Regions from separate parts of the Achromobacter sp. RW408 genome, predicted to be linked through region 2. Evidence: predicted binding sites of a transcription regulator. Region 2 holds the regulator's gene; the other holds the start of a gene.

Region 1 (4,751 bases), 1.6 Mb from region 2:
CTGCGCTCGCGCGGGCCACGGACGACGGACGCGCCAGCTTCGGCGGCCGGGGGGAACGGCCATTTGCCAGGCAGGGCGCGCTCACGCTTGCGTGGCTCGGTCTCGACGGGCGCCGTCGGGGCTGCGCCGACAGGCAACGCCAGGTCCACCGTCGCCGCGCCAGCCGCCGCCCGGCCCGTCGCCGCGCCGGACCAAGGCGTGGCCAGCCCCGAAAAACGGGCGCCAAGGGCCCTGACGCGTTGAGCGGCACGGCGCAGCGGCGTGAGGGAAACGGCGGCGAGATCATCCGGCAGGACGGAAAGTTGAGCGGTGTTCATGGGGAACTCCTTTAACGCGATCAAGAACCGCGGCACGACGCCACGGCGGCAACCCGGGCAAGCCGCGGGTCAGTCGAACAACGACAGCTGGCCGGCGACCATGGCGCGCAACTGGCGCGCACCGCACCCGTAGGCGCCGGCCGCCGGCGCGGCACTGGCAAAAGGGACCCCTGAAGACGCTTTCGCGCCAGCCGGGGATGGAAAAACGGGGATATCAGCCATATTGGCGCCCGGGCCGAACAAGGCGGCGGATGCGCCAACCGGCGCAGGCGGCTGGAAGCGGTCGCAGTCGAGCGCCAGGCGATGGCGGTTCAGGCCCAGCTTGCGGGTGGCCACGGCAAAGCGCTGGCGCAGCAGGTCGGCCCAGATGCCGGTGCCGCGCATGCGCGAACCGAAGTTGGGATCGTTGCGGCGGCCGTTGCGCAGGTCTTCGATGCGGTGCAGCACGCGCTGGGCACGGTCGGGGTAATGGGCGTTGAGCCAGTCCTCGAACAGGGTTTTGACTTCCCAGGGCAGGCGGATGACGGTGTAGCTGGCGTAGTGCGCGCCCGCCGCCTTCGATTCCTGCAGGATGTGTTCCATGGCGTCATCGTTGATGAACGGGATCACGGGCGCCACCAGCACGCCGACCGGCACCCCGGCGGCGGTGAGGTTGCGCACGGCCTCCAGGCGGCGCCAGGGGGCCGCGGCGCGCGGCTCCAGCGTGCGGGCCATGCCGGCGTCGAGCGTGGTGATGCTCATGTAGACGACCACCAGGTTCTGTTCGGCCAACGCCGCCAGGAGGTCGAGGTCGCGCGCCACCAGGGCGTTCTTGGTGACGATGGTGACCGGGTGGCGGGTTTCGAGCATCAGCTCGAGCATGCCGCGCGTCAGGCGCCAGTCGCGCTCGATGGGCTGGTAGGCGTCGGTGGCCGACCCGATGTTGATGGGCGACGGCTTGTAACCCGGGCGGCTGATTTCCGCCCGCAGCGCCTCTACCGCGTTGGCCTTGGCCACCAGCCGCGTCTCGAAATCGAGGCCGGGAGAGTAGCCCAGGTAAGAATGGGTCGGGCGGGCATAGCAATAGACGCAGCCATGCTCGCAGCCACGGTAGGGATTGACGGCGACGTCGAAGGGGATGTCCGGCGAATCGTTGCGCGACAGGATCTTGCGGGCCTCTTCGGCCGTGACGGTGGTCTTGGGCGCGGCGGGTGCCCGGCGGTCGTCGGGCAGGATGGGGATGACGGCGGCCGCGGGCGTAACGGCGGCGGCATCGGCCTGGTCTACCAGGCCGAGCGTGTCGGACGCGCCATCGGGAGAATTATTGGGGACAGCATCGACGAAATCTGCCGGGAGGCCCGAAGCGGACCAGCCATCGTCGACCTGCACGCGGTCATCTTTCTGGAAGCGATGCCGAACATTAGTAACCGCACCCCGACCGCGCAAGGCGGCGGGGGCGGCAGCCGGGGACCCAGAACCGGCGGGAAAAGAATGATCGGTGCGTGCCATGAAAACTACTGTACAAAAACACAGTGGTTTTGACAAGCACCAAAAGCCTTTCCGTAAGACAGCCCCACTTTACCGCAAGACGAAGACGGCGTCCGGAGAATTCGATTTCATCTTGCGATATCGCCCGGAAACCCGCGCCAGCATTAGGTTTGGAATAAAAACAACACCGCAGAGACAAGCTCGGCCGAGGCGTTTCCGCCCCGGCTTGCGGTTTACCGCAGCATGCCCGCCGCCGCGGTCTGATGCGTGGCTTCGTCGATCAGGATGAATGCGCCGGTGGCGGGCACATCCGCATATCGATCGATCGCCAACGACTCGCGCGTGGTGAACGTGACGCGGCCGATGTCGTTCATGCGCAGCGTGCCTTCGGTGTTCTCCACTTCCTGCAATTCGTGGATGTCGCGATGCGTGAGCACCGCGCGGATCTTCGCCGACGTCAGGCGCGTGCCATGCTTGAGCAGATACTTGCGCGCAGGGTTGAGCGCCTGCGCGTCGAGCCAGCACAGCTCGGCCTCGAACTCGCGCGCCACCTGCGCCGGCGCCGACGCATGCACGATCACGTCGCCGCGCGACACGTCGACATCGCGGTCGAGCACCAGCGTGACCGAATCGCCCGCCACCGCTTCATCCAGCGCGCGATCGAACAGCCGCACCTCCTGCACGCGCGCGGTCACGCCCGAAGGCTGCACCGCGATCTCGTCACCCGGACGCAGCACGCCGCTGGCAATGCGGCCCGCGTAGCCGCGGAAATCATCCTTGAGGCTGCCGTCGTGGCGCGACACCCATTGCACCGGAAAGCGCAGCGGCCCGGCGCGGCCATCGGCCGCCAGATCGAGCGATTCCAGCAGCGTCAGCAGCGGCTGGCCCGTGTACCAGGGCGTCTTGTCCGACAGCGTCACCACGTTGTCACCGTTCAGCGCCGACAACGGCAGCGCGTCGAAGTGCGCGATGCCGAGCTTGCCCGCCAGGTCGGCGTAGGCGTCGCGGATGCGCTCGAACACGGCGGGGTCCCAGTCCACCAGGTCCATCTTGTTGACCGCCACCACGATGTGGCGGATGCCGAGCAGGCGGGCGATGGTGCTGTGGCGCTTGGTCTGCGGCAGCAGCTTGCCGTCGGCCGCGCGCGTGGCGTCGATCAGGATCACCGCCACGTCGGCGGTGGACGCGCCGGTGACCATGTTGCGGGTGTACTGCTCGTGGCCGGGCGCGTCGGCGATGATGAACTTGCGCGCCGGCGTCGAGAAATAGCGGTAGGCCACGTCGATCGTGATGCCCTGCTCACGCTCGGCTTCCAGGCCGTCGGTCAGCAGCGAGAAATCGATGGCGCCCTCGGCCACGCGCTTGTACTTGGCGCGCGAGATGGCGTCGAGCTGGTCGGCGAACACGCCCTTGCTGTCATACAGCAGGCGGCCGATCAGCGTCGATTTGCCGTCGTCGACCGAACCCGCGGTGATCAGGCGCAGCACGCCCGTGTCGGCGCCGGAAAGAAAAGAATCGTTTACTGCGTTCATATGCGTCCCCTGTGGGCCGGGCTGGCGCCGGCCGCTCATGCAATCAGAAATAGCCTTCCTTCTTGCGGCGCTCCATCGAGGCCTCGGAAGTCTGGTCATCCATGCGCGTGGCGCCGCGCTCGGTGATGTCGGTCACCGCGGTCTCGGCGATGATGGCGGCGGTATCGGCGGCCTCCGAGGCCACCGGGCAGGTGCAGGAAATGTCGCCCACCGTGCGGAAACGCACCGACAGGCGCTCGACCGTATCGCCGTCCTGCGGCGGCGTCAGGCGCGTCACCGGCACCAACAGGCCCTTGCGCCGCACCACCTCGCGCTGGTGGCTGAAGTAGATCGACGGCAGCGCCAGCCGTTCGCGCTGGATGTACTGCCAGACGTCCAGCTCGGTCCAGTTGGAGATCGGAAACACCCGCATGTTCTCGCCGCGGTGCACCTTGGTGTTGAACAGGTTCCACAGTTCGGGGCGCTGGGCCTTGGGGTCCCACTGGCCGAACTCGTCGCGGAACGAGAAGATGCGTTCCTTGGCGCGCGCCTTTTCCTCGTCGCGGCGGGCGCCGCCGATGCAGGCGTCGAAGCCGAATTCCTCGATCGCCTCCAGCAGCGTCACGGCCTGCGCCGCGTTGCGCGAATCGGTCTCGCGCCGCAGCACCACGCTGCCGCGCTTGATCGAGTCTTCCACGCTGCGCACGATCAGGGTCTCGCCCAGCTCGGCGGCGCGGGCGTCGCGAAAGGCAATGACCTCGTCGAAGTTGTGGCCGGTGTCGATGTGCATCAGCGGGAACGGAAAGCGTCCCGGGCGGAAGGCCTTTTCGGCCAGGCGCAACAGCACCACCGAGTCCTTGCCGCCCGAAAACAGCAGCACGGGCTTCTCGCTTTCGGCGGCCACCTCGCGCAGGATGAAGATGGCTTCCGATTCCAGCCAGTCCAGGTGGCTGCGTTGGATCACTGCGGACATGAATATTCCCCTAAAACGGATTTCTGATGGGTGGCGGCGTCAGTCGCGGGGAGCCGCGACGATGCCGATGACCCGGTTGCCTGCGTGCAGGCCGCATTCCTTGGAATCCGACGACTCCCACCACCAGCGCCCCGCGCGCAGGTCTTCGCCCGGGCGGATGGCGCGGGTACAGGGTTCGCAGCCGATGGACGGATAGCCCTGGTCGTGTAGCGGGTTGTACGGAATGCCGAGGGCGCGGATCACGCTCCAGACGTCCGCTTCGCTCCATTCGGCCAGCGGGTTGAACTTGTAGAGCCCGAAGGTGGCGTCGTCTTCTTCCAGGTGCAGCTCGCCGCGCGTGGCCGACTGCGCCCGCCGCTGCCCGGTGATCCAGGCGCCGCGCCCGGCCAGCGCGCGCTTGAGCGGCTCGACCTTGCGGATCTGGCAACAGGCCTTGCGCAGCTCGACGCTTTCGTAGAAGGCATAGGCGCCATGCTCGGCCAC
Region 2 (4,751 bases):
GCCGCGTGAAGAAGCAGATGGAAAAGAGCCAGCGCGACTACTACCTGAATGAGCAGGTCAAGGCCATTCAGAAGGAGCTGGGCGAAGGCGAAGAGGGCGCCGACATCGAGGAGCTCGAAAAGAAGATCATCGCCGCGCACATGCCCAAGGAGGCGCGCAAGAAGGCCGATGCCGAGCTCAAGAAGCTCAAGCTCATGTCGCCCATGTCGGCCGAAGCCACCGTGGTGCGCAACTACATCGATACGCTCATCAATCTCCCCTGGAGGAAGAAGAGCAAGATCAACAATTCCATCTCCAATGCCGAGACGGTGCTCGACAACGACCACTACGGCCTGGAGAAGGTGAAGGAACGCATCCTCGAATACCTCGCCGTGCAACAGCGCGTGGACAAGGTCAAGGCGCCGATCCTGTGCCTGGTCGGTCCTCCGGGGGTCGGCAAGACCTCGCTGGGCCAGTCCATCGCCAAGGCCACGAACCGCAAGTTCGTGCGCATGGCCCTGGGCGGCGTGCGTGACGAAGCCGAGATCCGCGGCCACCGTCGTACGTACATCGGCTCGATGCCTGGCAAGATCGTCCAGAACATGTCGAAGGTCGGCGTGCGCAATCCCCTGTTCCTGCTCGATGAAATCGACAAGCTGGGCATGGATTTCCGCGGCGATCCCTCGTCGGCGCTGCTCGAAGTGCTGGACCCGGAACAGAACCACACGTTCCAGGACCACTACATCGAAGTCGACTTCGACCTGTCGGACGTCATGTTCGTGGCCACCAGCAACACGCTGAACATTCCGCCGGCCCTGTTGGACCGGATGGAAGTGATCCGCCTGTCCGGCTACACCGAGGAAGAAAAGATCCACATCGCCCGCGACCATCTGCTGCCCAAGCTGATGAAGAACAACGGCGTCAAGGATACCGAGCTGACCGTCGACGACAGCGCGCTGCGCGACATCGTGCGCTACTACACCCGCGAAGCCGGTGTGCGTGCGCTCGAACGCGAAGTGGGCAAGATCTGCCGCAAGGTGATCAAGCAGCTGCTGACCCAGAGCGACCGCGCCAAGGCCGAAGGCAAGACCTTCGAACTCAAGCCGGTCAACGTCACGGGCGAGAACCTCAGCGACTACCTCGGCGTGCGCCGCTACACCTTCGGCATGGCCGAAAAGGAAAACCAGATCGGTCAGGTGACCGGCCTGGCCTGGACGGAAGTCGGTGGCGACCTGCTCACGATCGAAGTGGCGGACATGCCCGGCAAGGGCGTGATCCAACGCACCGGTTCGCTGGGCGACGTGATGAAGGAATCGGTCGAGGCGGCCCGCACCGTGGTGCGCTCGCGGGCGCGTCGCCTGGGCTTTGCCGACAGCGTGTTCGAGAAGCACGACATGCACGTGCACGTGCCGGAAGGCGCGACCCCCAAGGACGGTCCGTCCGCCGGTATCGCGATCACCACGGCCATGGTGTCGGCCCTGTCGCGCATCCCGGTGCGCGCCGACGTTGCCATGACCGGCGAGATCACGCTGCGTGGCGAAGTCCTGCCGATCGGCGGCCTGAAGGAAAAGCTGCTGGCCGCCCACCGCGGTGGCATCAAGACGGTCTTGATCCCGGAAGAAAACGTCAAGGATTTGGCGGAGATCCCGGACAACGTCAAGAACCATCTCGAGATCGTGCCGGTCCGCTGGATCGACAAGGTGTTGGAGCTGGCCCTGGAACGCCTGCCGGAGCCGCTGGCTGAAGACGAAGCGGTCAAGGAACCGCTGGTCGCCAAGCCGGCCGAACCGGGTTCCACGGATCCGGTGCTCAAGCACTGATGTCCGGCCCACGGCGCCCCGCGAGGGGCGCCGTCAAAAATAAACCCCGCTTGCGCGGGGTTTATTTTTGGCGCGGCCCTCGGGCGGGCGCCAGGTTGGGGCGGAAGGATCAGTGCAGCGCGTGCGGACGGATCAGTCCAACGGCAATGCCTTCCAGCGCGAATTCCTGGTCGGCCTCGACCACGATGACGTTGAAGTCGGGATTCTCGGGCAGCAGTTCGATGCGGCCGTTCTGGCGCTGCAGGCGCTTGACGGTGACGTCGTCGCCCAGCCGGGCCACGACGATCTGGCCGTTGCGGGCCTCGGACGCTTTCTTGACGGCCAGCAGGTCGCCTTCGAGGATGCCGGCGTCGCGCATGCTCATGCCGCGCACCTTGAGCAGGTAGTCCGGCGCCTGGGCGAACAGGCTGGAATCGACGCCGATCTCGCGTTCGACGTGTTCGGTGGCCAGGATAGGGCTGCCGGCCGCCACGCGGCCCACCAGCGGCAGCAGCAGCTGCGCCAGGCCGGGCAGGGGCAACGGCGCCTGGGATGGCGTCGGGGAGTTGTCCTTCAGGCGGATGCCGCGCGAGGCGCCGGCCGTGAGTTCGATGGCGCCCTTGCGGGCCAGGGCCTTCAGATGGTCTTCGGCCGCGTTGGGCGAGCGAAATCCCAGGGCCTGGGCGATTTCGGCGCGGGTGGGCGGAAAGCCGGTGCGCGCGACGGTCTGCCGGATGAGGTCCAGGATTTGCTGTTGACGATCAGTGAGTTTGCTGGCCATGGCGATGATCCGTTGGGTGTCGGACTGTACATATATACAGCGGCATTCTGGGGGACATAACGCAAAAAAGCAAGCGTTGATCGGGCATGGTTTTGTGACAGGCAATGAAAACGGGACCCGAAGGTCCCGTTTGGGGGTGACGCTGGCGCTGAGTCTTAGAGCACCGCGGCGATGCCCTTGGCCACCTGGTCGATGTTGCCGCTGTTGAGCGCGGCCACGCAGATGCGGCCGCTGGAGACGGCATAGACGCCGTGCTCTTCGCGCAGGCGGTCGACCTGGGCCGAGGTCAGGCCCGAGTACGAGAACATGCCGCGCTGCTGCAGCACGAAGCTGAAGTCCTGCTTGCCGCCGTGTTCCTTGATCTTCTCGACCAGCTGCTTGCGCATCAGGCGGATGCGGTCGCGCATGGCGCCGAGTTCCTCTTCCCACATGGCGAACAGTTCGGGCGAGTTCAGCACCGTGGAGACGATCGTGCCGCCGTGGGTGGGCGGGTTGGAGTAGTTGGTGCGGATGACGCGCTTGAGCTGGCTCAGCACGCGGGCGGCTTCGTCCTTGCTGCCGGCCACGACGGTCAGGGCGCCGACACGCTCGCCGTACAGCGAGAACGACTTCGAGAACGACGAGCTGATGAACATGGTCAGGTCGAGGTCGGCGAACAGGCGCACGACCGCGGCGTCTTCATGCAGGCCTTCGCCGAAGCCCTGGTAGGCGATGTCCAGGAACGGCACCAGCTTGTTTTCCTTGACGACCGCGGCGATCTGCTTCCATTGGTCGAAGGTGGGATCGACACCAGTGGGGTTGTGGCAGCAGGCGTGCAGCACGACCACGGTGTTGGCCGGCGCGGCCTTCAGGGCGGCCAGCATGCCGTCGAAGTTCAGGCCGCGGGTGGCCGCGTCGTAGTAGGCGTAGGTGCCGACTTCGAAACCGGCGCGCTCGAACAGCGCGCGGTGGTTTTCCCAGCTGGGGTCGCTGATCAGGACCTTCGAGGTCGGCAGCAGTTGGCGCAGGAAGTCGGCGCCGATCTTGAGCGCGCCGGTGCCGCCCAGGGCCTGGGTGGTCAGGACGCGGCCGGCGGCGGCCAGCGGGGAATCCTTGCCGATCAGCAGGGCTTGCGCGCCCTGGTTGTAGCCGGCGATGCCTTCGATCGGCAGGTAGCCGCGGGCGGCGGCGGCCTCGATGCGGGCGATTTCCGCCTTGCGCACGGCGCCCAGCAGGGGAATCCGGCCCTGGTCGTCGTAGTACACGCCCACGCCCAGATTGACTTTACCGGGGCGGGTGTCCGCGTTGTATTGTTCGTTCAGGCCAAGAATGGGGTCGCGCGGCGCGAGTTCGACGGAATCGAAAAGGGTGCTCATGGGACTCTGCTGAGGGTGAGTGGACGCAGTCGGAAGTGCTGTGGATAATGGGGGGTTTACCCTGGGAACAGTCTAGCATGCCTAAGAGCGCAATAGACCCGAGCGCGGCGGGTGCCGCAGCCGTTGGCGCGGTCACCGACGGGGCGACCGATGGGCCCTCTGGCGCTGCCGTGGCGGCTCCGGAGGCCGGCCCGGGGTATGTCGATTTCCCGGACAGCCCATTCCACCTGTATCAACCCTATCCGCCTGCCGGCGACCAGCCGGGCGCAATAGAGGGACTGATCCAGGGCGTGCAGGACGGCCTGATGTACCAGACCCTGCTGGGCGTGACCGGTTCGGGCAAGACCTACACCATGGCCAACGTCATCGCCCAGCTCGGGCGGCCGGCGCTGGTGCTGGCGCCCAACAAGACGCTGGCGGCGCAGCTGTACGCCGAAATGCGCGAGTTCTTTCCCAAGAACGCCGTGGAGTACTTCGTTTCGTACTACGACTACTACCAGCCCGAGGCCTACGTGCCGACGCGCGACCTGTTCATCGAGAAGGATTCGTCCATCAATGAACACATCGAGCAGATGCGGCTGTCGGCCACCAAGAGCCTGCTGGAACGGCGCGACACCATCATCGTGGGCACCGTGTCGTGCATCTACGGTATCGGCAACCCCGGCGACTACCACGCGATGGTGCTGATCCTGCGTGCCGGCGACCAGATTTCGCGGCGCGAGATCCTGGCGCGGCTGGTGGCCATGCAGTACACCCGCAACGACGCCGAGTTCACCCGCGGCGTGTTCCGGGTACGCGGCGAAACCATCGACATCTTCCCCGCGGAAAGCGCCGAGC

The links. Region 2 encodes LexA, which represses DNA repair genes until DNA is damaged. Its sites were predicted from a motif close to ACTGTATNNNNATACAGT; they were not measured.
Region 1: a site for LexA is predicted at 1,813-1,830, ahead of DK459_RS20880 (PA0069 family radical SAM protein). Genes of this name have one in related genera too.

What each region holds. Positions count from the first base shown of each region.
Region 1 covers NZ_QHHO01000049.1:307,345-312,095, reverse strand. The annotation lists gene DK459_RS20885 (hypothetical protein) at 1-317, opposite strand, end outside; gene DK459_RS20880 (PA0069 family radical SAM protein) at 387-1,805, opposite strand; gene DK459_RS20875 (sulfate adenylyltransferase subunit 1) at 2,018-3,316, opposite strand; gene cysD (sulfate adenylyltransferase subunit CysD) at 3,360-4,268, opposite strand; gene DK459_RS20865 (phosphoadenylyl-sulfate reductase) at 4,308-4,751, opposite strand, start outside.
Region 2 covers NZ_QHHO01000049.1:1,893,241-1,897,991, forward strand. The annotation lists gene lon (endopeptidase La) at 1-1,799, shown strand, start outside; gene lexA (transcriptional repressor LexA) at 1,909-2,559, opposite strand; gene DK459_RS28105 (amino acid aminotransferase) at 2,715-3,914, opposite strand; gene uvrB (excinuclease ABC subunit UvrB) at 4,085-4,751, shown strand, end outside.